Regions from separate parts of the Priestia sp. YIM B13552 genome, predicted to be linked through region 2. Evidence: predicted binding sites of a transcription regulator. Region 2 holds the regulator's gene; the other holds the start of a gene.
The links. The regulator NrdR, encoded in region 2, represses ribonucleotide reductase genes. The targets are predictions, from matches to a motif close to AACACNATATATNGTGTT.

Region 1 (14,845 bases), 260 kb from region 2:
TTGCAGCTTGCTTACACGATCCAATTACGCGCGTGATACGTAGCTGCTGTCTGTTGTGTTGATAATTAATACGTCGCCTTCGTTTACGAAGAACGGAACGTTTACTGTTAAGCCAGTTTCCACAGTTGCTGGTTTTGTACCGCCAGAAGCTGTGTCACCTTTAATACCAGGTTCAGTTTCTGTTACTTTAAGCTCAACTGTGTTTGGAAGTTCAACACCTAATGTCTCACCTTGGTACATCATAATTGCTACTTCCATATTCTCTTTTAAGAATTTTAGCTCATATTCAATTGCACTTGCTGGAAGCTCTAATTGCTCATAAGACTGGTTGTCCATGAATACGTGCTGATCGCCGCTTGCATATAGATATTGCATTTTACGGTTATCAATTTGTGCTTTTCCTACTTTTTCACCTGCACGGAACGTTTTTTCTTGCACAGCTCCTGTACGAAGGTTACGTAGTTTTGAGCGAACGAATGCAGCGCCTTTACCAGGCTTTACGTGTTGGAAATCCATTACACGCCAAATACCTCCGTCTACTTCTACTGTCAAACCTGTACGAAAATCATTTACTGAAATCATGAAGAAATCCTCCTACATTTTATAAAATAATGAACTCTTTTGATGAGTGCGATAATGCCTCATTACCTTCTGCTGTGACGATCGTATCATCTTCAATACGAACGCCCCCTAAGTCTGGTATGTAAATACCTGGTTCAACGGTTACAATCATACCTGGCTGCAGTACATCTGTAGATTTCACAGAAAGTGATGGGCCTTCATGTACTTCTAACCCTACGCCGTGACCGGTCGAATGTCCAAAATACTGGCCGTATCCGTGTTCTGTAATATAATCACGCGTTAACGCATCTGCTTCTTTACCCGTCATACCCGCTTTGATGCCGCTCATTCCATTAAGCTGCGCTTGCAGTACGACATTATAAATTTCTTTTAGCTTATCACTTACTTCACCGACGGCAAATGTCCGTGTGATATCTGAACAGTAACCGTTATAGTATGCGCCAAAATCAAGCGTTACAAGTTCCCCTTTTTCAATTACTTTTTCAGAAGCAACACCATGCGGTAAAGCCCCGCGATGCCCTGAAGCAACAATTGTATCAAAAGATGAAGATGTTGCGCCTTGTTTTCTCATAAAGAACTCCAGTTCATTAGATACTTGAAGCTCTGTTAAACCAGGACGAACAAAGGTTAAAATATGTTCATATGCTGCATCTGCTATTTTTGCAGCTTCCTTTAATATCTTAATCTCTGAGTCACTCTTTATCAAGCGTAAGTTTTCGATTGCGTGCGAGATTGGAACAAGTTCCGCGCCGATATGCTTATCAAATAATTGATGCTGTCCATATGTAACATAATTCTGTTCAAAACCAAGCTTTTTAATTCCAAATTGTTTCACTACATTCGCTACTTCTTCTACAATAGGACCCTTGTGCTGAACGATATCAAAACCTTCTGTTTGACTAGTTGCTTGTTCAACATAACGAAAATCTGTTACAAATGCCGCTTTGTCTTCAGAAATGATAACGACACCAGCAGATCCTGTGAAATTGGTCATATAGCGTCTGTTATATTCACTTGTAATTACAACACCATCCACATTCAACTTTGAAAACTGTTCGCGTAGTTTTTCGATTTTCATTTTATTTCCCCCTTAATTGTAAAAGTGCCTGCAGGGCAAGCTCGTATCCGTATAAACCTAACCCGACAATTTGACCATGTGTAACAGGTGCCGTCACCGAATGGTGGCGAAAATCTTCACGCTTATGTACGTTCGAAATATGCACTTCAATAACAGGAACAGATATACTGGCAATCGCATCTCGAATGGCATAACTGTAGTGAGTAAAAGCACCAGGATTGATCATAATCCCATCAAATTTCTCATCTGCTTCATGAATCCAGTCGATAATTACACCTTCGTGATTAGACTGTACGCACTCAACTTCTACCCTATGGTCTCTGCCTGCTCGCTGAAGCTTCTCTTCAAGATTTTGAAGATTATCTGTCCCATATACCGCTGGTTCGCGTACGCCTAAACGATTTAAATTAGGACCGTTTATTACTAAAATCTTATTCATCTTAATTCAACACTCTCCCCTACTACGAACCCTTTATGCAGCTCACTTATGTGAATTTGCACTTTATTTTTCTTTTTAAATCATTATATAGAATATATTAGCATACGTTGGAACATTCACACTACTTATTCGCCGTTTGAAAATCTGTAGATTCATCTTTTGTTTGAAGCTCTGCAGCTTCAAAAGAAATGGAATATCCGATGAATACACCATATAAAATATAAATACAGAGGGATGAAATAATCGTGTTAGCTGGAAGCTCTCCAATTGTTTTTAAGTTGGGAAAGAGCGGATTCAAAACAACGAATACAATTGCCCACCATAATAAGCCGTAAGCAAAACCTATCCAAATTGTTTTAAACTTCTTTAATAGGACGTAGTATAACAACCCGACAACAATAGATAATACCCCTATAAGAAAAATACTGACGATAACACCTATTCCTTTATCCTTCCAATCACCTAACGCCCATGGATCTAAAAGCATATTTGGATTGATAACACTAAAGCTGAACAGATAATTTAAATAGCCAATAAAGCTCCAGAAAATCCCTCCAAAAAAGGAAATAAAGATGGCTTTAAATAAAAAAGACATTTCCTGTTTATGCGTAGGGTGGTTATCCTGTTTTTTTTCATGCTGTTCTTTAGGTTCTGACATATTAATCACCTCTTGATGTAGTATGAACTTTTTTCTCATTTCCTACTGACTCATTTCTAAGTTTTTACGTTTATTACTCTTCCTATACGCAAGAAGGGAGCCTGATATCAAAGAGACATTTTTAAATTACTTCGCACAGAGTTTCATAAACAAATTTTATAAGTGAAAGGAAAAAAATTCATAACAAGGGTGTGGAGATGAAAAATATTGGCTAAACTAGATAACATGCATCCGCCTAGAGGTTTATTTGATTTTGCTGTAGAATATAAAATACTAAGAAGTCTAGTCTAGTTAAGTTAGGTTGGTGCCTGAAATGTCTAAATTACAAAAACCTGCGTATGGTGGTCAAGCCGTTATAGAAGGCGTCATGTTCGGTGGCAAACGTATGATGGTGACGGCTATTCGCCGCAAAGATCAATCTATTGATTATTTTCATTCAAAAAGAAAATCAAATTCCGTACTCACTGCTTTAAAAAAAATTCCTTTTTTACGAGGAATTGCTGCTATTGTTGAAGCCAGTGCAAACGGTACGCAGCACTTGAACTTTTCCTCTGAACGCTATGACGTGAATCCAGAAGATGATGCTCAAGTAGCAGCAGAACAACAAAAAGAGAAAAAAGAATCAAAACTATCTTTAATATTTGGCGTTGCAACTATTGGTGTAATATCCTTTCTTTTCGGGAAAGTACTATTTACATTGATTCCTGTGTTTTTAGCACAATTGACACGTCCTGTTTTCACTTCAAGTGTAGCTCAGGTTTTTATTGAAGGAGTATTTAAACTATTATTGCTTCTTGGCTATATTTATGTGATTTCACAAACGCCACTTATTAAACGGGTGTTTCAATATCATGGAGCAGAACACAAGGTCATTAATGCATATGAAAACAATGCTGAACTTACGGTAGAAGCCGTGCAAGCACAGTCTCGACTTCATTATCGCTGCGGAAGTAGCTTTATCCTCTTTACCGTAGTTGTAGGAATGTTTGTCTACCTACTTGTTCCAACGGATCCTCTTTGGTTACGAATTGTGGATCGCCTTGCATTAATTCCAGTTGTCCTTGGTTTATCATTTGAAGTGTTACAGTTAACCAATAAAGTTCGTCATGTCCCTCTTCTTCGCTTTTTAGGTTATCCCGGTTTATGGCTTCAGCTTTTAACAACCAAAGAACCAAAAGATGATCAAGTTGAAGTTGCGATTGCTTCATTTAAAGAACTTTTACGCGTTGAAAATGAACTTTCTTCTACCACTGACGAACAAGTTGTCTAATCCACACCGTTTTGCTTTCTTTTTTTACTATTTTAGGAGGTGAACAAAATGAGACGTCCATTCGTGAAACCACTTGTATATGGTCTAATCGGGTTAGGAGTCATTGGCTTTGCATTTACGTTGATTACAGATCCAGCTGTTTTATTACGTCAAGCAGGTTATATTTTTCTGTTTATCATTTTGTTTTACTTAGTTTATCGGTTTATTCTCCGCCCTTCTCAGACAAAAGGTCAAGATAGAGGCTATGTGCGCGCAGTAAAACAATCAAAACTGCGTCAAAAAGAAAAAGAGCGAGGAAGCAACAAAGTTGATATGCATACGTACCGAAGCTCAAATAAGCGCCCGGTATCCAAATCAACGAAACCGCTAAAGAAAAAGAAAAACAACTCACACTTGACCGTCATCGAAGGTAAAAAAGGAAAAAAGAAAAATAGAGCATTCTTTTAAAAAAACAAGGAGAAAAGCCTCCTTGTTTTTTTAATAGCACCATTTTTTCAAAAATGCCCTTGTACGCTTTTTTCCAAACGCAATCAGCTCCTCCTTCCGTTCTTCTGTGAGGGTAAATTCTGTCGCAAAAACTTGATTAACAGGTAAAAAGATAATATTTTTTTCGTGACGTTTTGAAATATGCCTTGCATCGTGCGCATCTTTCATCGTCTCAAAAAGCGCGCTGAATAAACCAACGGCATTTTTAATTTTATTCCGTTCCCTTTCTTCGTCCTTCGGGCTCAGCTTCACACCAATTACCGGTCGCTTCTTAAGACTTTTATCATCATCAAACAGAAAAATTGGAAAGTTGCTTAACACGCCCCCGTCGACTATTAAACTGCTTGGGGTAGATTTTAATTTAACCGGCTCAAAAAAATATGGAATGCTGCAGCTCATTCGAACGGCTCTTGCTACAGAAAAGCGATTCGGGTCGATTTGATATTTAGGCAAATCATCTGGAAGAACAAGCATCGTACTGTTGGTCAAGTCTGACGCAATAATACGCAGCGACTGATCAGGCAAATCAGCAAATGTACGAATTCCTCTGCTCCGCAATTTCTCAGCAATCCACTTTTCAAGCCTTTCTCCTTTATACAATCCCATTTTCCAATATAAAAACAGCCACTTTGTCAAGCTCGATGGTAAAAAAGACATTCTTTGATCTAAAAAAGACGATAACTCAATTTCATTCATCATTTCAACAATTTCTTCACTTGTATAACCGGCTGCTACAAATGCACAAATAATGGAACCCGCACTCGTTCCGGCTAACCGCCGAAAGATCAAGCCTTTTTCTTCTAGAGCTTGTAACGCGCCAATCAGTGCAAGCCCTTTAATACCGCCACCTGAAAACACTCCGTCGACGTACACAGCCTCTCCTCCAAACTACCCACTCTACATTTGTAGTCGACTCAGCAACAAGTTATGATAAAAAGAAAAAAAGCAGTGACGCTATTGGCCGCTGCTTTTTTCTTATAATTTTTGCTCTTCTTCATTTCGTTTTTGTACATTGCGAAGATCTTGAATACGGTTATGATTTTCTTCAAAGTATTGAACCAAATCTCCAATTCGATCAATGGAATTCCAGCTTAAATGATGTTCAATTCCTTCTACGTCATCATAAATATTTTTCTCATCTACGCCAATGATGCGCAGCAGCTGCTCTAAAAGCTCGTGGCGATAAACAAGACGTTTTCCAATCTTCTGCCCCTTAGCTGTTAAAACAAGGCCTCGATATTTTTCATAAATTAAGTACTCATCTTTGTCTAGCTTTTGAACCATCTTCGTTACAGATGAGGGGTGAACCGCCAATGCATCAGCAATATCAGACACTCGAGCGTATCCTTTATCTTCAATTAGCATATATATTTGTTCAATATAATCTTCCATACTCGGTGTAGGCATGAAATCTCCCCCAATTAATATTATGTATTGCTAATAATAAGTCATAAATGTCTGTTTCTTATAGTGATATCGTGTTCATGTTTGATAATCTATGTGAAAAAAACGTGTAAATAAAGCGATGTCATAAGATAAAACTGGATAAAAGACATTCAATTAAAATCATACTACAATGCTTATTCAAATACAAGAACCGTTCGATCCCGCTTCTTATTTATGCCCCATTTTTATACATAATAAAAGCTGACTCGTTTGAGTCAGCTTTTACTAGTCAATCATGTTCAAAATTAAAGGCCGCATTTCAGCTGTGCACCACAGTTTGTACATGTGTTGCATCCGCCCATTTCTTCTACCGTTCCTTGACGGCAAACCGGACAAGTATTACCTACTTCAGAACCGATTGTTACATCAGTTGAACGAATTTCATTAATTGTATCAACTAACACAACGTGCGGTTTCGTTTCTTCTTTTGGCGCTTCAATTTCTTCATCAAACGTATTTTCTTCTGCTTTTAGCGTTAAGACTTGTGCATCACGGCTGCCGTCTACGTACACCGTACCGCCTTTTGCTCCGCCTTTATACAGACGCTCGTACACTTTTTGAACTTGCTCTACTGTGTAACCGCGAGGAGCGTTTACTGTTTTACTAATTGAACTGTCAATCCAGCGCTGAATCACACATTGCACGTCCGCGTGAGCTTGTGGTGCAAGTTCCATAGCTGAAATGAACCATTCAGGAAGATTGTTTGGATCTGCTTCTGGATGCTGATCTAAATACTCTTGAACGATATCAGCTTTTACTTCAATAAATTTACCTAAACGGCCGCTTCGGAAGTATGAGAATGAGAAATAAGGTTCAAGACCCGTTGATACTCCAACCATTGTTCCAGTACTGCCTGTTGGCGCTACTGTTAATAAATGAGAGTTTCGGATACCGTTCTCTTTAATGTTTTGACGAATATCTTCAGGCATTTTTTTCATGAAGCCTGTATTTGTAAATGCTTCACGTAAAGAAGCCGTTTCAGCATCTGTTTCACCCACTAAGAACGGGAAGCTTCCTTTTTCTTTTCCAAGCTCTACAGACGCGCGGTAAGCCGTCGTTGCAATTGTTTCAAACACTTTATCTACTAACTCATTGCCTTTGTCAGAGCCGTACTCTGTCTCACAATAAATAAGAAGATCGTGAAGACCCATTACACCAAGGCCAACGCGGCGTTCGCCAAGCGCTTGCTTTTGGTTTTCTTCTAAGAAATAAGGAGTTGCATCAATAACGTTATCTTGCATTCTAACGCCTGTTTCAACCGTTTGACGTAACTTTTCAAAATTAACAGTTTTCGTTTCTTTATCTGCCATTTGCGCTAAGTTAACAGCAGCTAAGTTGCAGACAGAGAATGGTGCAAGTGGTTGTTCACCACATGGATTTGTTGCAACAACGTGCTGACCATATGCTTGAGCATTTGTCATGTCATTAGCATTGTCGAAGAAGAAAATGCCTGGTTCAGCTGAGTACGTTGCACAGATGTTAATTAAGTTCCATAGCTCTTTTGCACGGATAGTACGGTACGTACGAACTTTGTTTCCTTGTTTTGCCCATTCGCGCACGTCGCCTACTTCGTGCCAGTTTTCATTGTAGTTAGCCATTTCTTCTTTTGAATAGCTTTCTACGTCTGGGAAGCGAAGTTCGTATTCTCCGTCGTTTTCAACAGCATCCATGAAATCTTTTGTTAAGCATACAGAAATGTTTGCTCCTGTTAAAAACTCTGAGTTATGAACGCTGTACGTTCCGCCTGTTTGCAGCTTTTCTTCTGCATCTTTGATGATTTTTTCACTGAATCCACCAAGACCAGGAATTTGTTTATAGTTAATGATTCCTTGATACATCGCTTCTTCAGACTCTGTTAGCGGCGTGAACTTCAATTTATCTTGCGCATGTTTTTTAATCATTTCGTCATTTGTGTTTTCAATTAAGAAACGTAAAATGCGAGGGTTTTGCATTTTAGAAATAATAAACTCTACAATGTCAGGATGCCAGTCGGCAAGCATGATCATTTGGGCGCCCCTGCGCGACCCACCTTGTTCAACAAGATGCGTCAGTTTAGCAATATCATCTAACCATGAAACCGAACCAGATGATTTGCCGTTTACACCGCGAGCCAGCGTGTTGCGCGGGCGAAGAGTTGAACCATTCGTTCCAACACCGCCTCCACGGCTCATAATTTCCATTACTTGTTTGCGGTGTTCTGAAATACCTTCACGTGAATCTTTTACATAAGGCATTACATAACAGTTGAAGTACGTTACGTCCGTATCAGCACCTGCACCGTAAAGAACGCGGCCAGCTGGTACAAAGTTTAGCAGAACAAGCTCTTGATAGAACTTTTCAAACCACTCTTTGCGCTTAGCTTCTGTTTTTTCCACAGAAGCTAAGCCTGTTGCATTACGTTTTGCAATTTGCTCATAAAAGACTTCTAGAGGTTTTTCAATGACATCTAAAGAACGAGTAATTAATCCGTTTTCTGCTTCTTCAGGCGATAAAGCTCCTCTAAACTCATCTTCTACCTTGACAACAGCGGTTTTTTGCTCAAAATTAATGCTTTCCACATAGCCAAGTCCTCGTGCTGGAAATTTTGGATCTTCCTTTACGGTTAGAACAACAAAATCTCCTTCTGATAACGTTAATTTTTCCGTATCCTTAAACGCATAGCGGTCTAACATTACCAATCTTGAAACACCTTTATGAGTCAACTTCATATCCGGTGTAATCGGATGTACTTGCGGAAAGCGTTCAATATCTGAATTGAGCTTTTCAACATTCATATTCACTTTTTGATTTAACAAAACAGTCATTCTCACAACTCCTTACCTATCGAACATCTATAAATTTATTAACTCTATTTCCTTTTAAAGGAAATAGAGTTTTTCAATCAACTATCAATAACTTACCACACGGCTTGGACGAATTCAATATATAGTATTTGACACTTCTCCAAACATCTACATATAGAAGGGTGTCAAGTGAAATATTTTTTTTTTCGTAAAAAAAGTGTTTGACTTTTCTTCTCTATGTATTCTATTAGCCAAGCATTGTTTCTAAAAATCCCAATAAAAAGTGCAACTTATAAGAAGTTGCACTTTTATCTATTTCCCATGGGCATCCGTTTAGCGCTTAAAGTTCCATTCATCCGATCCGTACTTTGTGCGCGCTAGTTCTTCTACATATGCTTCCTCTTCTTCAGACAGTGTATACGGTTCTAAATCGATATCAAGAGCAGAAGCAAATCCTTTATAAAACGCTTCTTTTGCTTCTTCAATAGAGATTTTGCGGCCCGCAATTGCATTGATGGCTACCGCTTTGGAACGAAATGCGCGCTGCATTCTTTCTTTCACACGATCATTTGGATAATTAAACACGCTGAATAATTTATCTTCATCAATCTCTAACAGAATAGAGCCGTGCTGTAGAATAACTCCTTTTTGTCTAGTTTGGGCACTTCCAGCAATTTTGCGGCCCTCTACAACTAGTTCATACCAAGAAGGAGCATCAAAGCACACGGACGAACGAGGGTTTTTTAAGCTATTTTTTTCTTCTTCTGAACGAGGAATAGCAAAATAAGCCTCGAGCCCTAACGAACGAAATCCTTCCAGTAAACCTTCAGAGATTACGCGATATGCCTCTGTAACTGTCTTAGGCATGTTAGGATACTCTTCAGATACAATTACGCTGTAAGTAAGCTCTTCATCATGAAGCACGCCCCTGCCGCCCGTTGGACGTCTTACAAAGCCCAGTCCTAATTCTTTTACTTTATCAAAGTTAATTTCTTTTTCAGCTTTTTGAAAATAACCGATTGACAGCGTTGGAGGGTTCCATCCGTAAAAACGAATCGTAGGTGGAATTTCTCCTTTACTATGCCATTCTAATAACGCTTCATCTAACGCCATATTGTAATAAGGCGAACGGTTGTTGGAATCAATAAATCTCCACTTTGCTTTCATCTACCTCATCCTCAGCTATATGTAATATAAAAATAAATCCGTTTTTTAGTCTACCAAAAGATTGAGCTAAGGAAAAGCAAAGAGCAACATAAAACTGTGAATTCAAATGTGGTAGTTTTTTCATTTTCGGGAAGAAATCCGCTAGATTCAAGGCAAAATCGCTTTACTTCTAATTTCATTCACTTATATAATAAGAGTATGGATTTTGTCGAAGAAAGGAAGAATCAGCATGTCACCAATTACAGCAGTACTCATTTTACTTGGAGTAATCATCATATACTCTGTCGTTATGTTCTTTGTCCAACGTCGCATTATGAAAACGTTAACTGAAGAAGAATTCCGCAGCGGCTACCGCAAGGCACAGCTAGTTGATATCCGTGAGCCGAATGAATTCGAAAACGGACATATTTTAGGCGCACGAAATATTCCTCTTTCACAGTTCCGTATGCGCATTAAAGAATTCCGTCCAGATCAGCCTGTCTACATCTATTGTCAAAGCGGAATGCGCACAGGACGCGCAGCACAAATGCTTCGTCGCCACGGTGTTCAAGAAATCTATGATTTAAAAGGCGGCTTCAAAATGTGGAACGGTAAAGTGAAAAAGAAAAAATAATGGTATGTATATAGAAAAACCTCGCCTTTGGGCGAGGTTTTTTGTTAGACGTTTTGAACAGCCTGTTCTTTCTGATAGCGAAGAACTGGCTTTCTCGCTGCGAGCGTTTCGTCAAGGCGCTTCACAACCGTTGTATGCGGAGCTTCCTGTACGACTTCAGGCGTTTCTTCTGCTTCTTTTGCAATTTGAATCATCGCATCGATAAACGCATCTAGCGTTTCTTTCGACTCCGTTTCCGTTGGTTCGATCATCATGCACTCTTCTACGATAAGCGGGAAGTAGATAGTCGGCGGATGATAGCCAAAATCAAGCAGTCGTTTCGCGATATCCAATGTGCGTACCCCAAGCTTTTTCTGACGTTTTCCTGATAAAACAAATTCGTGCTTACAGTGACGGTCAAACGGCAACTCATAGTGCTCTGCTAAACGACGCATCATATAATTGGCGTTTAGCACAGCGTTTTCCGTCACGGCTTTTAAGCCGTCTGGACCCATTGAACGAATATACGTATAAGCGCGAACGTTGATGCCGAAGTTGCCGTAAAACGGCTTTACGCGTCCAATTGACTGAGGACGGTTATAGTCAAAGTGATAGCCTTGTTCTGTTTTCACAAGCACTGGTTTAGGCAAATACGGAATTAAATCTGCTTTTACCCCTACCGGACCAGAACCAGGACCGCCTCCTCCATGAGGACCTGTAAACGTTTTATGAAGGTTTAAATGAACCACGTCAAACCCCATATCTCCAGGACGGGCTTTACTTAATACTGCGTTTAAATTTGCACCGTCATAATAAAGCTTTCCACCTGCTGCGTGAACAATTTCAGCCATTTCTAAAATATCTTCTTCAAATAACCCCAGCGTATTTGGATTTGTTAACATTAAAGCGGCTGTATCTTCTCCTACTACGCGGCGTAAATCCTCTAAGTCCACTAAACCATGTTCGTTTGATTTTACCGTTACCGTTTCAAATCCCGCAACTGTTGCCGAAGCCGGGTTCGTTCCGTGGGCTGAGTCTGGAACAATGACTTTTGTTCGCTGCGTCTCACCATTTGCTTCGTGATAGGCACGAATCATCATAAGCCCGGTCCACTCGCCGTGAGCACCTGCTGCTGGCTGAAGCGTTACTTCATCCATTCCTGTGATTTCTGTTAAATGCTCTTGTAAATCATATAAAAGTTCGAGAGCACCTTGAACCGTTTGCTCATCCTGAAGCGGATGAATATGCGCAAACCCAGCAATGCGTGCTGCTTGTTCGTTCACTTTTGGATTATATTTCATCGTACATGAACCAAGCGGATAAAACCCTGAATCTACTCCGTGATTTCGTTTTGAAAGCGCGGTGTAATGACGCATAATATCGAGTTCTGATACTTCAGGAAGCTCAGGAGCTTTAGTACGCACATACGCTTTTCCAAGCAGTTCTTCAGCATTAACTTTTGGCACATCTAACTCTGGCAATGAATAGCCGATTCGCCCTTCTTTACTGCTTTCAAAAATAAGTGATTGATTTTGATTAAGCATGAAGATCCCCCAATTCATTTACAAGTTGGTCAATTTCCTCTTTTGTACGGAGCTCTGTAAAAGCAAGCAGCATGTGATTTTCAAGCGCTTGGTTATCACGGCTAAGATCATAACCGCCAATTATTTTTGAAGCTAATAACTGACTGTTTGCTTCTGTTACCGAAACAGGAAGCTTCACGACTAATTCATTAAAAAACGGTCCTTCAAATGCTACATTTACCCCTTTTGCCTTTAACGCTTCATATGCATAATGCGCTTTTGATAAATTTTGCAGCGCCATTTCTTTTACACCTTGCTTGCCTAAAGCTGTCATGGCAACTGATGCCGCTAAAGCATTTAACGCTTGATTTGAACAAATGTTAGACGTCGCTTTATCGCGGCGTATATGCTGTTCACGTGCTTGAAGGGTTAAAACAAACCCTCGCTTACCGTTTTCATCTACCGTTTGCCCTACTAAACGTCCTGGGATTTTTCGCATAAGCTTAGACGTAGTTGCAAAGTATCCGCAGTGCGGGCCTCCAAATTGACTTGGAATACCAAATGGCTGTGCATCTCCAATGACAATATCAGCTCCGAACTCTCCAGGAGGCGTAAGTAAACCTAATGATAACGGATTGCTTGAAACCACAAACATGCATTTTTCTTGATGGGTAATTTCTTCAATTTCTTTTAACGGCTCGATTTGTCCGTAGAAATTTGGATACTGGACAATAACAGCTGCCACGTCACTCCCCATCTCTTTTTCTAATGCAATCATATCTGTTACTCCGTCTGCTGCAGGGATTTCTACCACTTCAATGTATTGACCCTTCGCATACGTTTTTAACACATCTTTTGACTCAGGGTGAACAGCCGCAGAGACAAGTACTTTTTTCTTTTTTGTTTGACCCGCACTGAGCATAGCGGCTTCTGCTAAAGCAGTTCCTCCGTCATACATAGAAGAATTAGCCACGTCCATCCCCGTTAACTCACAAATCATTGTTTGAAATTCAAAGATGGCCTGAAGTTCTCCTTGAGAAATTTCTGGTTGATACGGAGTATAGGCCGTATAAAATTCCGAACGAGAAATAACATGATCAACAATAACCGGCATGTAATGATCGTAAACTCCTGCTCCTAAAAAAGAAGCATAGTCTTTTAAATGAGCATTTTTAGCAGCCATACTATTTAATTCTTTTAACAACTGAGGCTCTGAGGCCGCTTTTTTAATATTGTATTCTCCTTGAAAACGAACGCGCTGCGGAATATCTGAAAATAAATCATCAACAGATGAAACACCAATTGCTGCTAACATTTGCTGCTGATCTTGTTCTGTCATTGGTAAATAGCGATGTAACATGTTAAATTCCTCCCCAAAGCTTACTTTGAACGTTTATAAAAAGGTGTTGAAACCACTTTTGCTTTTAAGCGTTTTTTCCGAACCTGTACTTCCACTTCTTGACCAAGCTCTGTATACTCTGCTGACAATAGTGCTAGACCGATGTTTTTCTTTAATGTCGGTGACTGTGTACCTGTTGTCACAAATCCAATTTGTTCTTCATCTGCAAATACTTCGTAACCGTGTCTTGGTATACCTTTATCAATCATTTCAATTCCTACCAGCTTACGAGGTGCCCCGCTTTCACGCTGTTCTTTTAACACTTCTTTTCCAATAAAGCTGTCTTTGTTCGTTTTTACTGCAAATCCAATTCGAGCTTCAATGGGCGTAATATCTTTTGAAAGCTCTTGGCCATATAAAGCCAAAGTGGCTTCAAAACGAAGCGTATCGCGAGCTCCTAATCCGCAAGGCAGCACACCTTCATCACTGCCTGCTTCTAAAATAGCCGTCCACAAGTGAGCGGCGTCAGTTGAAGAACAATAAATTTCAAAGCCGTCTTCCCCGGTGTACCCAGTACGTGAAACGAGAGCTTTTATATTCGCTACTTCTACATCATCAGCAAATGTAAATGGCTTTAATAGAGCTAAATTTTCGTTCGTTAACGTTTGTAAAACTTTTTCTGCTACAGGACCTTGTAAAGCTAACTGCGCAGTTTCATCAGATTGATTAACGAGCGTTACATCTCCTTGTTTGTGAGACACCAGCCACTCATAGTCTTTTTGAATATTAGCAGCGTTTACGACTAGCAAATACTCTTGATCTGCTTTTTTATAAATCAGCAAATCATCTACCGTGCCTCCGTCTTCATAACACATAGCCGTATACTGCGCTTTTCCATCTACGAGGGTAGAAACGTCATTTGTCATCGTGTGCTGAAGAAAAGCTAAGCTATCAGCTCCTGTTACAAGAATTTCTCCCATATGAGAGACATCAAAAAGCCCTGCCTTTGTACGTACAGCTTCATGCTCTTCTTTAATAGAAGAAAATTGAACGGGAAGAGCCCATCCGCCAAAATCAATTGTTTTGGCACCATATTTTTGATAGGTATCATAAAGCGGCGTTTTGTGTAATTCTGTTGTCATATTTATGTCCTCCTCTTTTTCACGTGAAACTTTTCATAACGGGGAGTTTTCAAATAGTGTGGGGATCACTATGTATCCAAACAAAAAAGGACAGAAAACCCCCTACTGTATTTAGTAGGAAGTCTCTGTCCTTTTCACCTGAAAGTTTACCTATAAACGAATAGGTTTGCCTCGTGGGTGGTCTATAAACGCATAGACACTCTCCAGAGCTGCGTCAAACAAGAGTCTTTTTGCCTGAGAGATTCACAATTTTATTGCTTGCTCCTTCGGCGCTACATTCAAGTAGTCTCTCCCCGTGTCGTCATTCGCTTCTATAAAGTTGGTAAAGTTGGGCATACTA
Region 2 (14,845 bases):
GAATGTACAGATTCTGATCCGTTTGTTCCAGCACTTTCTCGCTTACGCCGTTTCCTTCATTTCCTACAATCAGCGCAAATTCGTTTGAAGGTTTTATGTGTGTATAGACCTTTCCATTTTGTAGCGACGTGCCATAAACTGCTATTCCTCTTTCTTTTAACAGTGAAATCATTTCGAGTAAATCACCTTTTACAATTGGAAGATGAAAAATCGCTCCTTGCGTTGACCGAACGACTTTTGGGTTGTACACATCCACGCTGCCCTCTCCAACGATAATAGCGTCCACTCCGGCAGCATCAGCGGTTCGAATAATCGTACCTAGGTTACCTGGATCTTGCACCGCATCTAAAAGCAATACTTTCTGTGCTGTATGAATGATTTCTGCATGCTTCGTTTGAAAACACACAGCGATAATTCCTTGAGGTGTTTCGGTGTCAGATAATAATTTGATTATTGCTTCGTTGACAACGGTTATTTCAATACCGTCTATGTTCCACTGTGCTGGCACTTCGATCGATTGGCGTATAATTAGTTCCTTTACGCAACCCTCATTTTTGATAGCTTCTTCGACTAAATGAAAGCCTTCTACCATAAAAAGGCCCTGTTTATCACGGTCTTTTTTATTATGCAGCTTTTTCCACGCTTTTACCTGCGGATTTTTAACTGAATCAATTTGTTTCACAAACATAACTCCTTTATCTATATAAAAATAAATAGTTCGATTACATTTTGCTCAATAATCATTAGATAAGTTTCACTTTATTGTACATAGAAATCGCAAAGAAAACAAAAACTATTGGTAACTTTACGATAGCTGAGGTGAAAATGATGGATCTTAATTTACGAAATGCTGTTATTGCAAACGTTTCAGGAAACTCAAAAGAAGAGCTTGAAGCTACAATTTCTGACGCTATTCAAAGCGGCGAAGAAAAAATGCTCCCTGGACTTGGTGTTTTATTTGAGGTGCTTTGGGAAAAGTCTCCAGAATCAGAAAAAGAAGAAATTTTGACAACACTTGAAAACGGTTTAAAATAAATAGCCTTTTCCTCTGTACAGCAAAAAGCTCATTCTCCTAGGAGAATGAGCTTTTTTTTAATTATACGTAATTGCGTTAACCGTATTTCGGTCTAAGCGTTTAATTACTTCGGCAATTAATTTGACTGCATTTTCATAATCATCACGATGAAGCATCGCTGCATGAGAATGGATATAACGAGTTGCGATCGTAATTGAAAGTGCTGGAACCCCGTTAGCTGAAATATGGATAGAACCTGAGTCCGTACCGCCTCCAGCGATTGCATCAAATTGATATGGAATATTTAATTCATCTGCCACATCTACCACTGTATCTCGAAGTCCTTTATGCGAAACCATGGAAGCATCATATAAAATGATTTGCGGACCATCTCCCATTTTAGAAGATGCTTCTTTATCAGAAACACCAGGTGTATCTCCAGCGATTCCGACATCAACAGCAAATGCAATATCCGGTTCAATAAAGTTAGCGGATGTTTTTGCACCTCGAAGTCCAACTTCTTCTTGCACCGTTCCTACACCATACACAACATTTTCATGTTTTTCATTTTTTAAAGCTTTTAATACATCAATAGCGATTGCACAGCCAATACGATTATCCCAAGCTTTCGCTAGCAGCATCTTTTCGTTGTTCATAACCGTAAATTCGAAATAAGGCACAACCTGATCACCAGGTTTCACTCCCCACTCCGCTACTTCTTCTCTGCTAGAAGCACCAATATCGATGAACATATCTTTAATATCAACTGGCTTTTTACGAACTTCTGGAGGCAGGATATGAGGAGGCTTTGAGCCAATAATCCCCGTTACTTCTCCTTTAGATGTAACGATGGTTACGCGTTGAGCAAGCATCACTTGAGACCACCATCCGCCGACCGTTTGAAAACGAATAAAGCCGCGTTCATCAATTTGAGTTACCATAAAGCCTACTTCATCTAAGTGACCGGCTACCATAATTTTAGGCCCTTGTTCGTTGCCTACTTTTTTTGCAATCAAACTGCCTAGCCCATCCGTCGTTACTTCATCTGCATAAGGTGCAATATATTTCTTCATAACCTCACGCGGTTCACGCTCATTTCCAGGAATTCCTTTTGCATCTGTTAGTGCCTTAAGCATTGTCAATGTTTCATCTAACTTTGTCATATGGATTACCCCTTTCATATGTATACCTCTATTATAGCTAAAAAGAGGTTGAAGTAAAATTTCCCATCCCTTTATTTCTAGTATCCTTGTTCTTGGCGTTTAAAATTCACTTCATTTTTTGAGATGTATGCTTCTTCAATATGTTCAGCGGAAAAACCAAACATATCGCCAAGCGTCATGTAAGATACAAACATGTCCACATAGTTTTCTTTCGACTGATCCTGCTCGAAAGCTGCAACTTGTGCAAATACCTGTAAAAATTGTGCTGTTTTTGAATCACTTGCTTTTGCATTTGGTAACTCAGTTAAATCATCGTATCCTTTTTCAATCCCTAAAGAAAGGATAAAATGTACGCCGTCCACAAATTCTTCTAAAATAACAGCATCTTCAGCCGGAGGTTTGACGCTCCAAAATTTGAAGCAGCGTGTTTCGTTTGCCAGCTCTCCGATTTCGACAAGCAGTGCTAAAAGCTTTCTCGGAATCAAATCTTCCTTATGAAGCTCATGCTTATCCTCTATATGCTGATCCAGCTGGCGCTGCATGGTAAATAGCTGTTGTAAATTCAATGTAATCACTCCTGTAATTATGTATATCTTCTTCTTTTTAAACCAATAAAGAAATTATATCAAAAATCATGAAACTTTTTAGAAACTCGAACGTAAAGTAAGAAAACTGTGCCTTGTAAAGGAGGGAGCGTTATGTTTGTTATTGTTATCGTTCGCGTGTTCATTTTCGCGCTTGTTGCTTACACACTATTAAAGCTGGTTCAGCATTTTCGCAGTCCAAAGCGGAAGCTTGTAGCAGCTCAGGAACATCAGCAATTTTTTGTCGTTGATGAAAAAACGAATATCCGCAAAAATTTTCTACTAACGTATAAAGGTATTTTATTTGAAGGAGAAAAATACAGCAATCCCAATGAACCAGAATCTTTGTCAATTACAATGGTGTTAACAGATCCATCTCGGTTACACGAACTGCAAAAACAAGATTTCAAGCTGCTGGAAAGCCACGTACACGACATGTATCCAAATGCTCCTATTCGCTGGAAAAGCCCCGTTCGAGAATTTTTACACTGAGCACAAAATCATTTGTGCTCAGCTGATAACAAAAAAGAAAAGTAAGTCAAGAGCAGCAAGAATAGGAAAACCTACTGTAAACGATGTGTGCTTCGTTTTATGACGATAGCAATACATACCAATCAGTCCTCCAAGAGCTCCTCCGATAGCAGCTACCGTCCACAGTGTGCTTTCGGCAATTCGCCACTCATGTCTTTTCGCTTTTTGTTTATCTCTATACATCATTCCTACCCCTACGATATTAATAATAATAAAATAGGTAAGCAGCAGTTCATTCATGATATGTCCTCCAATAGCAAAAAAGCCTCATCATCTAAAGATGACGAGACTTTATATTCATTACTTATCTAAGCCTTTTTTAGCAGCAGTTGCTAATTCAGCAAATGCTTTTTCATCAGCTACAGCTAAGTCAGCAAGCATTTTGCGGTTAACTTCAATACCTGCTAATTTTAAACCGTGCATTAAACGGCTGTAAGAAAGACCGTTCATACGAGCAGCTGCATTAATACGTGTGATCCATAATTTACGGAAGTCACGTTTTTTCTGACGACGGTCACGATAAGCATACATGTGAGATTTCATAACTTGCTGATTAGCAACTTTATATAATCTATGCTTCGAACCGAAGAAACCTTTAGCTAATTTTAAAACTTTTTTACGACGTTTGCGTGTTACTGTACCGCCTTTTACGCGTGGCATAATTGTTTACCTCCTGTATTGTTTCTATCTCAACCCAAATTACTTAATGTTATCTAATAAGTGACGGATACGTTTGAAGTCACCTTTGCTTACTAAAGAACCTTTACGTAATTTACGCTTTTGTTTTGTAGATTTGTTAGCGAATAAATGGCTTGTGTAAGCACGAGCACGTTTTAATTTACCGCTTCCAGTCTTTTTGAAACGCTTTGCAGCGCCACGATGTGTTTTCATTTTTGGCATGGGGTGTTCCTCCTCGTTCTATTACTTTTCGTTTTTAGGTGCCAAGACTAAGAACATGCTGCGGCCTTCCATTTTAGGAGCCGATTCAACTGAACTTACATCTTCGCAAGCTTGTGAAAAACGTTCAAGTACTTTTTGGCCAATCCCTTTATGAGTAATGGCACGACCTTTAAAGCGAATAGACGCTTTCACTTTGTCACCTTTTTCAAGGAACTTGCGTGCGTTACGAAGTTTAGTGTTAAAATCATGTTCATCAATTGTTGGACTTAAACGAACTTCTTTTAAGTTTACAACTTTTTGGTTTTTACGAGCTTCTCTTTCTTTACGTTGTTGCTCATAGCGGAATTTACCGTAGTCCATAATACGACATACCGGCGGTTTCGCATTTGCAGCAACCATTACTAAGTCAAGATTTACTCGTGAAGCAATTTCTAATGCTTCATTTTTTGATTTAATTCCTAATTGTTCACCGTTTTGATCAATTAGACGAACTTCGCGAGCTCGAATGCCCTCGTTTACCATCATGTCCTTGCTAATAAGTAGCCACCTCCAAGGTTTAATGAGCGAATACGCTTGCTTAGACCGATTATTAACTCACACAAAAAAGTGTGAGTACATACTGCACCCACACTTCTATCGTTTTAATTAAGATACGATGTACCTGCTAACTGCTCTATGCGTCACTCAGGTGAGAAGCGGGTGCTTCTTCTTCTGTATAAACAAGTATTCAATTACTTAAGCTATTATAGTATCAACAAAGACAAAAGTCAATGATTTCGTTCTTTTTTCACAACAAAAGTTATTGTATCAAAGGAAAAACATTTATGCAACAGTTTTTTATAAATGTTAGATAAAAAAGCAGAGAATTTCAATTCTCTGCTTTCTTCATTAACGAGATGCTTCTGCTTTTACATTTTGTAAAAAGGCTTGGAAATCCACTGTTTCTGAATTCTGCTCACCATATTTACGTACGTTTACTGCTTTATCCTCTACTTCTTTATCCCCTACAACAAGCATATAAGGAATTTTTTGCATTTGAGCCTCACGGATTTTATAGCCAATTTTCTCATCGCGAGAATCAAGTTCCACACGAATACCGGCAAGCTGAAGCTGTTCTTGTACTTCTTTTGCATACTCAAGGTGAACCGTAGGTGATACCGGAATCACTTGAACTTGTACAGGTGCTAACCACGTTGGGAAAGCTCCTTTGTATTCTTCGATTAAGAAAGCTACAAAACGTTCCATTGTTGACACCACGCCGCGGTGAATAACAACCGGTCGATGTTGTTTTCCGTCTTCCCCTACATACGTTAAATCAAATCGTTCAGGAAGTAAGAAATCCAGTTGAACCGTAGATAGCGTCTCTTCTTTACCAAGAGCCGTTTTAACTTGAACGTCTAATTTTGGACCGTAGAATGCCGCTTCGCCTTCAGCTTCATAATAATCAAGGTCAAGCTCATCCATTGCGTCTTTTAACATGCTTTGTGCTTTTTCCCACATTGCATCATCGTCAAAGTATTTTTCTGTATCTTCAGGGTCACGGTAAGATAGACGGAATGAATAATTTTCAAACCCAAAATCTTTATAAACCGCTTCAACTAAGCGAACCACACGAATAAATTCTTCTTTGATTTGATCCGGACGTACAAAGATATGCGCATCATTTAGCGTCATGCCTCGAACACGCTGAAGTCCTGATAATGCTCCTGACATTTCGTAGCGGTGCATCGTTCCAAGCTCAGCAATACGGATTGGAAGCTCACGATAGCTGTGAATACCTTGTTTGTAAACCATCATGTGATGAGGACAGTTCATTGGACGAAGCACAAGGTCTTCGTTATCCATTTCCATTGCAGGGAACATGTCATCTTGGTAGTGCTCCCAGTGACCAGACGTTTTGTAAAGTTCTACACTTCCGAGCACTGGAGTGTAAACGTGCTGATAACCAAGGCTTACTTCTTTATCTACGATATAACGCTCGATAATACGGCGGATTGTCGCACCTTTTGGAAGCCATAAAGGCAGACCTTGTCCTACTTTTTGAGAATTTGTAAATAAGTTTAGCTCTTTACCAAGTTTACGGTGATCACGTTCTTTTGCTTCTTCAAGAAGACGAAGATGCTCGTCTAAATCTGCTTTTGTAAAGAATGCTGTACCATAAATACGCTGCAGCATTTGGTTATCGCTGTCTCCGCGCCAATAAGCACCCGCCACGCTTAATAGTTTAAATTCTTTAATTTTACCTGTTGACGGCACGTGCACGCCTCGGCAAAGGTCAAAGAATTCGCCTTGTTGGTAAATCGTAACCTTTTCACCTGCTGGAATCGCATCGATCAATTCAAGCTTCAGTTCATCGCCAACTTCTTTAAAAAGTTGAATGGCTTCTTCACGAGAAACTTCTTTTCGTTCAATTTCAATATTTGAATTAACGATTTTTTTCATTTCTTTTTCAATTTTACCTAAATCTTCAGGAGTAATTGATTCTTCCATATCGATGTCATAGTAAAAACCGTTTTCGATAACCGGCCCTACACCTAGCTGTACTTTTGTATCTTTGTATAAACGTTTGATTGCTTGAGCCATTAAATGCGCTGTACTGTGACGCATAATTTCAAGCGCTTCAGGAGCATCTTGCGTAATGATTTCAAGACTGCCATCTTGTTCAATTGGCGTACGTAAATCCAGCAGCTCGCCGTTTACTTTGCCTGCTAATGCTTTTTTCTTTAATCCCGGGCTAATAGAAGCCGCAATATCTTCTGTTGATGATCCTTTTGGATACTCTTTAACAGCTCCATCAGGGAATGTCATTTTGATTACTTCTGACACAACTTTCCACTCCTTTAACATAACTGAATAAACTTTTTGTAAAAACAAAAAACTCGTCCCCTATAAAAAGGGACGAGTTGTGTATACACGCGGTACCACCCTTGTTTCCTCTTCGTATCTTGGATAACCCAAAGAACCCGAAGCGGCTCGAGGTTTTATAACGGAAATTCCGTCAGTAATTACTAGAGGCTCTGCTCGTTTACTACTGAAGTTTAGAGGTGGTAAGAATATATTCCGTGTTAGGAGATTTTCAGCCTGGATCTCCCTCTCTACAAACCGTAAATATACACTCATGTCCTCATCATAACTTGTAACATATAGCTGTTTTTCAATATGCATTTATTATATTCATTTTCAAAATAGAAATCAACCTTTCACGTTATATTTTGCTTTTGATCAAACGGAAATTCATTTTTTTCGTATAACATGACTTTTTCTTGGAAGATATTTTGAATGGTATATACAAAATCATGATCATGCTGGTCGCTATACAGATGAATAGCAGCTGGAGATAAACTTAGCAAAGGCGCGATAATAGTTGAGTCTATGTATAATGATTCTTGTTCAGATAAAAAGGCCTCTGCTAGAGCTGCACATTCACGTTCAGGAACATATCTATTGTTGTGGTCGTACAGTACAAACTTGTTTTTATTCAAGTGCATTACATACACATCGCCTGTAGATGACTGTCTTTCATTAGCTGCTTGACGCAGCTGATGAATAAGAATTTGATAGTCTTGTTCAAGCTTATATTCATCAATCGCCAGCTCGGCATAATAGCGCAGCCGCTCTTGATATTCTTTTAAACGGAATTGGAGAAAAGACTCAAAGGTGAATGTTACATTATGAATGAAGAAGTCTTGAAGAGCCTGGCGGATAAGTAATTCTCTTGGAAAAGAAAATGTTTTTTGAGGGATTTCGCCTCTCTCTCCTTCCATAATCCCCCCCATAATTTGAAGCAGCAAATCTTGCTCTTCCTCTTCTGAATAGAAAAATTGTTCTTTTAATATGTTTACCATCATCTTTTTTTCTTTCTTTTTTAAAATTACGTGTGTTAATACCGGTATCACCATGTCTTGTAAAATGGCCTCTCTATTGTATGTCTCATCAATGACTAAAAGCTGATTATTCACCAGCTTCAAGCACTGTGAACCATATGATAAAGCGCTTCGCTTCGCGCATAAAGACTCATATACAACGACTGCGTCTTCTACATATTTAAAGAATATTTTCATTCCTCATAGCCCCCCTTTGGACACGCTTTATTAATGTATATGGGGCAACATGCAAAAAAATGAGCAAGTCGTTACAAGAAATGTAAAACGACCTGCTCATCTATTTCGTTTATTCTCTCCATTCATTTCAACAGGAACGGCTAGAGACTTAATTCGTTCCATGACACGAGCGGCTTTGAGCTCTTCCTGCTCGCCTCTTTGGGTATAAGTCAAATGATGTTGAAGCTCTTTAAAATTTAAATTCGAGCTGAAAAATGTCGGCAAATTTTCGAGCATGCGAAATTGTAAAATGGTTCCGAGCACATCGTCTCGCATCCAGCTCGTTACGGATTCTGCTCCGAGATCATCAAGCATAAGAACCGGTACTTTTTTGACATACTCTATTTTCTCATTGAAGCTTTGATCTTGAAACGAACCTTTTAACTCACGCAAAAACTCCGGGACATACAGAATGGTAGATTTCACTTTCTTTTCGGCTAACGCATTGGCAATTGCTCCAAGAAAATACGTTTTCCCCACACCAAACGAACCGTGTAAATACAAAGCTTTCATTTTCTTATTTGGCTCATATTCTCGCACAAAATCTCTTACTAGTTTAATGGCCTCAAATCTTCCCTGCTCAATTTCGATATCAGACATTGTTGCCTGTAAAATTTCTTTCGGCACGTACATACACTGAATAAAAGATTCTTGTTCTTTTCGCTCATCTTCTTGTACTTTTCTAGGACAGCGTTCATACTGTAAATCAATATTACGGCCTTTTACAACCAGCTGAGGGTGGTATCCTTTCACCATGTTGACACAGCTTTGCAGAGAAGGACACTTGTCACAGCATTTGCTTTGGTCGATAAATTCATGCATCTTCATCAGACCTCGGTCGACCATTTGCTCATCTAACTCATGGCGATGCTCTTGTAAAAATGTTTTAACTTCAGGATTAGACAGGATACTGTTTCTTAACGCTTCTAAGCGTGCTTTAAAATCCTTTTTGTTCACTAACTGATTTAGTGAATCATTGATAGGCTTCATCTTTTTCACCTCGTCTCTATCATACCTGCTTTTTATTCTTTATGCTTTTGTTTTAGCTCTTGATCTAACTGCTTGAGCTCTTCTTGTAGCTTTCGTTTTTCTTCTTCAAATCCGTCCACTTCTTTTGAAGGCTGCTTTTTCTCTTCTTTTTCTTCATCGCTCAGCCACTCTGGCACCATTTCTTTACGCACAATCTTTCGTCCAGCCGTTTTTTTATTTTGCTTTGCTTCAGTCCAATTCTGATATTCTTTCTGTTCATTTTTAGCTAAATTCATGGCATCTTGAACAGTTTGGACCTTTTTGCGCGCCCAGTGTCCAGCAATTTTCTCTACATAGCTCTTAGACAATTTCATATCGGATCTTAGCATAACATAGTAAATCAGAACATTTACTACCCCTGGTGAAAGTTTTTGGTTAAACATCACTTCTTCAATCATTTGCAAATCTGCTTTTGAAGGCTCTGCTCCCCCGGAAAACTCGATCAAAAGCTGTCGAGGAGAAGTCACTTCAAGCTGTTGAATAAGCTGCTCTTCCTTTGTCTGCGGCTGCTTTTCCTGCATGGTACGAAGCATAGGCGGCTGAATTTGTTCGCTTAGATTTGGAAGTGCTTCTCCATTTTCAAATTGGTAAAAGGACTGTGCTGCTTTTCTAAGCAATTCAATATCAACTTGATCGTTCTCATTTAGCGAATCGAGCACCACATTTTTCATTTGAAGAGGATCGATACCGTATAAAAAAGCTAGTTTTTCAATCGCTTGTTTTACTTTAGATGTAATGGACCTTTTCGAAATCATTGAATCTGTTAGACCTGCTAAAAATAAATCAAAATCAAAGGAATCCGGGCTCATCTCAATAGAAGCGCGTTTGGAGGAATCCACAAAGTCCGTTTGAGCATCAGGAGAAAATACATCCTTGCTTTCAGACTGAAAACTTGGAGCCAGCTCTGTTGCTTTAACTGATTTAAATACATCGTTAAATGAATGCGTGACATCTTTAAACGATTGGTCATCGACGAGTGAATCCGAAAAATAATTTTTCACTTTTTGAAAGATGGATTTTCCAAGTCGGTTATATAAATATACATTTAACACACCGTCGTTAAAAAACTGATGGGGCGTAAGAGGAGGAATGAGCTCATAAATGAACACACGAACATCATCTTCTTCCTTAATATATGTTTTTAACAAACCAATGCCTTCTAATTTTAACCGCTCATGGTAAATAGCTTTCAAATTAATTTGCATCATTGACATTAGATGATGATGTGTAGACTCTTTCCCCCATAAACGGTCTTGTTCCAGCTCGCTCCATAGCGTCATATACAGACCAAAGCAGGTCGTACCCACCAACGGCTGATAGAGCATGGTTAAAATCTTTCGGTCGTATTCCTGCAGTATGCCGTTCGAACGAACAACATAACGATCGACCGGTATCATTTCTTTCCAATGTTGTTCTTTCATGTCGTTCCCTACCTACTTTTAAAGTAATAGAAATGACAAAAAAAGAGCCTAAAGAATACTTCAATAGCTCTTTTACAGTCGTTCCTTCTTAATTAAATCTTTTAATTCATCAATAAATACATTGATGTCTTTAAATTGTCGGTATACAGAAGCAAATCGAACATAAGAGACTTCATCGATAGCAGCTAATCGCTCCATCACCATTTCTCCTACCACATCTGACTGCACCTCTGATGTACCCTGACTGCGCAGCTCTGTTTCAATATCGTGTACGGTATCTTCTAATTGTTTTAAGCTTACTTGGCGTTTTTCACACGCCTTAATTAACCCTCGAAGGATTTTGTCTTTGCTGAACTCTTCTCTCGCTCCATCTTTTTTTACAACAATTAACGGAAGTTCTTCTACTTTCTCAAAAGTTGTAAAACGATAGTGACACTCTTCGCATTCACGTCTTCTACGAATAGAGCGGCCTTCTTCTACAGGGCGCGAGTCCAGCACTCTCGTTCCATTGTAATGACAGGATGGGCACTTCATATTCTCAGCTCCAATAATAAACCTTGTTTTTCTTTTTATTTTCTCTTATATAAGTTAATTTCCATCTATGTTAGCCGGCTATTCGCCATTCATTATGATTTTTATCATCATTTCCTTTAACAAACACGATGCTGTATTAAAGGATTTGCTTTATTCCATCTTATAGAAAACAAGGCTTGAATACAAGTAAAGGAAAAGGAATTTCCCCATTTTATTTCCTGAAATTCAAAAATGACAAGGAACTTACGAAGAAAGAGGAATAAGTTTTTGATCAAAGCTCTTATAAAGCGTACGTACGAGTTCTTTACTAAAACCAAAATCAACCGGCACCACTTTTGATTCTGTTGTAGCAGAAAAATCGATAGCGGTTTCAAGAGGACGTACGTTAATAATGGTAATCACAACAAAAGCTTTTCTTCCTTTTACAACGTTTAAGCTAATTTCTCCTCGCTCTTCATATGCAGCAAGTATCTCTATCCCTTGCATGTGCTTCAACATTTCATGAACTTGCTTAAATGCATTCCCAGCCGTTGTTTTATAATAATGCGTTTTTAGAGTCGGATCTGAATGGTGATCGCTTGTTTCTACATGATTAGAAAATAAAGATTTAACTGCTTGTACTACCCCCATGTTGTTATCCCCTTTGTTTTTGCGTATTAAAAATTTATATACTAAAAAGAGGTGTGTAATACACCTCTTAACTTACGTAATCAATCGACACTATTAAAGTGCATTCGCTTTAGTTTGTTTTACCTGAACAGGACCCATTCCACGTGGCAATTCAATTGTTTCACGTGTCTGTGCACTTAGAGCATCTGCAATATAATCTGCTGCGATTGTAGGATCTAAATGACCACAAGTATAAACATCGATACTTGCATAACCATGCTCTGGGAAGCTGTGAATCGTTAAATGTGATTCTGAAATAATAACAACGCCACTTACACCTTGAGGTGCAAATTTATGGAACGCTACTTCGCGAACTTCCGCACCAGATTTTAAAGCTGCATCAACAAACGTTTTTTCAATATAATCAATATCATTTAACTTATCGAAATCGCATCCCCATAATTCTGAGATGACATGACGACCCATTGTTTCCATAATGATATTTCCCCCTTTAACAATTTTTAATCGTTAAACATGAAGTTCTTTCGCCATATAGCATGTTAACTACCACGGGGGAAAGTTAGTCCAAAGAGGTCCTAACCCTTTAAGTAGCCACATCACCGAAAGGTACACAAGAAGTTCACGAAACATAGTATACTTTGTTTACATTTATTTTGCAATACGTGTTTTGATTTTATTAAAGATTGTTCTTGCAGATAGACCTATACAAATTACCCCTGTATTCTCGTGAAACAGTGTGTAAAAGCTTCTAAACGACTATTAATTTTTTATTAAAATTGAGGAAAATAAACACCCCTTTGCATGCTTATCTTATTGCTTTTCCCTATTCTTTTGAATAAAAACAAAAAAAACAGGGCGATAGCTCCCTGTTTTTTTAAAAGCAATCAATAGCTTTCTTAGCTTACTCTTATTTTTGATCCATTACGCATTTCTGCAGCAATATATCTTACCAAATCGACTACGCGCTGAGAGTAGCCCCACTCGTTATCGTACCAAGCTAACACTTTAATTTTATGATCTTCCATTACGATCGTGGATAGTCCATCTACAATAGCTGAATGAGGATTTGTATTAAAGTCAATTGATACGAGTGGTTCCATTGTTAAATTTAAAATATTCTTTAATGGCCCTTCAGCAGCTTTAATAAACGCTAAATTAACATCTTCCATCGTCACAGGTTTCCTTACATCCACAACTAAATCGACAAGCGATACGTTCGGCGTTGGTACACGAAGCGCCATCCCATGAAGCTTTCCTTTTAAATGTGGAAGAACTAATGAAAGTGCCTTGGCTGCTCCAGTTGTTGTAGGAATAATTGATTGAGCACACGCACGGGCTCTTCGCAAATCTTTATGCGGATTATCGATATTCTTTTGATCATTTGTATATGCATGAACGGTCGTCATTAAACCGTTTTCAATTGTGAACGCTTCGTCTAGTACCTTGACAACTGGAGCTAGACAATTTGTCGTACAAGAGGCATTAGAAATAATGTTATGCTGATTCACATCAAACTCTCGTTCGTTTACGCCCATCACAATGGTAATATCTTCTTGTTTACCCGGTGCCGTTAACACAACTTTTTTCGCACCTGCTTCAATATGTAACTGCGCTTTTTCTCTTGAATTAAATTTCCCCGTTGCTTCAACAACTAAATCAATCCCAAGCTCTTTCCAAGGCAAATTCAGCGGATCACGTGAATTTAATAGCTGAATTCTTTTACCGTTAACAATTAGCGCATCATCATCACATTTGACATCTCCATTAAATGGTCCGTGTATAGAGTCATATTTGATTAAATGTGCTAACGTTTCTGCTGGATAAGATGCATTTATTGCAATAATATCTAAATTTTCCTCTATAATCGCTGTGCGAAACACCATTCTTCCTATTCTCCCAAAACCATTAATGGCAATACGTGCTTTCATGGCTATACCCCTCTCTATATGTGTTATACTATTTAACTTTTTATATTGAATAGTATAACATAAATATTTAAAAAGTGAATAATATTAATTTTTTTTAATAAATTATTTTAATTAAGTTTTACTATATGTATATAGCGAGAACAGATATTTAACACATTCTTTTTTAGAAGTCCTTAAATATTCCCAATAAAAAAAGAGTGAATGCAATCATTCACTCTTTAATCTAGCCATAGGGCTAATATACTTAAAAGCTGTTGTTTTGTTTCCTCTACAGGACCGTTGTTATTGATCACCGCATCGGCTAAAGCTACTTTTTGAATCAAAGGCAGCTGTGCATGGATACGCGCATAAGCATCTTCCGCTGAGAGATTATTACGTGACTTTAATCTTTCTAGCTGCACAGACTCATCGACATATACAACCACTACTTTATCGACTAAGTGTGTCAAATCACTTTCAAACAGCAGCGGAATATCTAATACAACGGCTTCGTAACCTTCCTCTATATAGCTTTCCTTTTGAGAAAGCATTTCTTTTCTTACGGCAGGATGTACAATTGCATTCAACTTTTTACGTTCTTCCTCTTGATAAAACACAATTTCCCCTAAAGCCGCTCGATTGATTTCCGCATTCTCGTGAAGAATAGAGCGGCCGAACGTCTCGACAATTTGTTTGTATGCTTCTTTTCCTGGTTCTACGACTTCTTTTGCAATGTGATCAGCATCAATTACCGGAATATTGATATCTCGTAGCATTCCGGTTACCGTGCTTTTTCCGCTTGCAATTCCGCCCGTTAATCCAATTACAATAGACATTGGTCTCTCCTTTATCTCTTTATTTAAAATCTAAAAATACCTAAAATAATGAGCAGAACTCCTGGTACAAACGAGAACATTTTCATCCATGATAAACGTGAAAAAACCTTGCCAAACTGTATGCCCGCACTTAAAAAAAGAGAACTCATAAGAGCTACAGCAATTGCTAGAGCATACGGCGAATAACCTAATAAA

Region 1: ACFX40_RS10005 (vitamin B12-dependent ribonucleotide reductase) is a predicted target of NrdR. The motif match lies at 8,875-8,892, and genes of this name have one in related genera.

Annotation. Positions count from the first base shown of each region.
Region 1 is NZ_JBHZOU010000002.1:761,946-776,790, forward strand. It holds gene efp (elongation factor P) at 25-582, opposite strand; gene ACFX40_RS09970 (M24 family metallopeptidase) at 602-1,660, opposite strand; gene aroQ (type II 3-dehydroquinate dehydratase) at 1,662-2,099, opposite strand; gene ACFX40_RS09980 (YqhR family membrane protein) at 2,221-2,757, opposite strand; gene ACFX40_RS09985 (DUF1385 domain-containing protein) at 3,071-4,027, shown strand; gene ACFX40_RS09990 (SA1362 family protein) at 4,076-4,474, shown strand; gene ACFX40_RS09995 (patatin-like phospholipase family protein) at 4,505-5,386, opposite strand; gene mntR (transcriptional regulator MntR) at 5,489-5,920, opposite strand; gene ACFX40_RS10005 (vitamin B12-dependent ribonucleotide reductase) at 6,205-8,763, opposite strand; gene ACFX40_RS10010 (lipoate--protein ligase family protein) at 9,076-9,909, opposite strand; gene ACFX40_RS10015 (rhodanese-like domain-containing protein) at 10,139-10,522, shown strand; gene gcvPB (aminomethyl-transferring glycine dehydrogenase subunit GcvPB) at 10,567-12,045, opposite strand; gene gcvPA (aminomethyl-transferring glycine dehydrogenase subunit GcvPA) at 12,038-13,384, opposite strand; gene gcvT (glycine cleavage system aminomethyltransferase GcvT) at 13,405-14,505, opposite strand; glycine riboswitch at 14,718-14,810, opposite strand.
Region 2 is NZ_JBHZOU010000002.1:1,023,035-1,037,879, forward strand. It holds gene ACFX40_RS11325 (TrmH family RNA methyltransferase) at 1-688, opposite strand, end outside; gene sspI (small acid-soluble spore protein SspI) at 829-1,035, shown strand; gene ACFX40_RS11335 (M42 family metallopeptidase) at 1,093-2,178, opposite strand; gene ACFX40_RS11340 (dUTP diphosphatase) at 2,256-2,744, opposite strand; gene ACFX40_RS11345 (hypothetical protein) at 2,877-3,254, shown strand; gene ACFX40_RS11350 (DUF1294 domain-containing protein) at 3,273-3,533, opposite strand; gene rplT (50S ribosomal protein L20) at 3,594-3,953, opposite strand; gene rpmI (50S ribosomal protein L35) at 3,993-4,193, opposite strand; gene infC (translation initiation factor IF-3) at 4,215-4,718, opposite strand; ribosomal protein L20 leader region at 4,788-4,910, opposite strand; gene thrS (threonine--tRNA ligase) at 5,082-7,040, opposite strand; T-box leader at 7,085-7,333, opposite strand; gene ytxC (sporulation protein YtxC) at 7,394-8,254, opposite strand; gene dnaI (primosomal protein DnaI) at 8,351-9,283, opposite strand; gene ACFX40_RS11385 (replication initiation and membrane attachment family protein) at 9,316-10,743, opposite strand; gene nrdR (transcriptional regulator NrdR) at 10,816-11,277, opposite strand; gene ACFX40_RS11395 (hypothetical protein) at 11,521-11,907, opposite strand; gene speD (adenosylmethionine decarboxylase) at 12,001-12,381, opposite strand; gene ACFX40_RS11405 (glyceraldehyde-3-phosphate dehydrogenase) at 12,804-13,835, opposite strand; gene coaE (dephospho-CoA kinase) at 14,054-14,650, opposite strand; gene ytaF (sporulation membrane protein YtaF) at 14,674-14,845, opposite strand, start outside.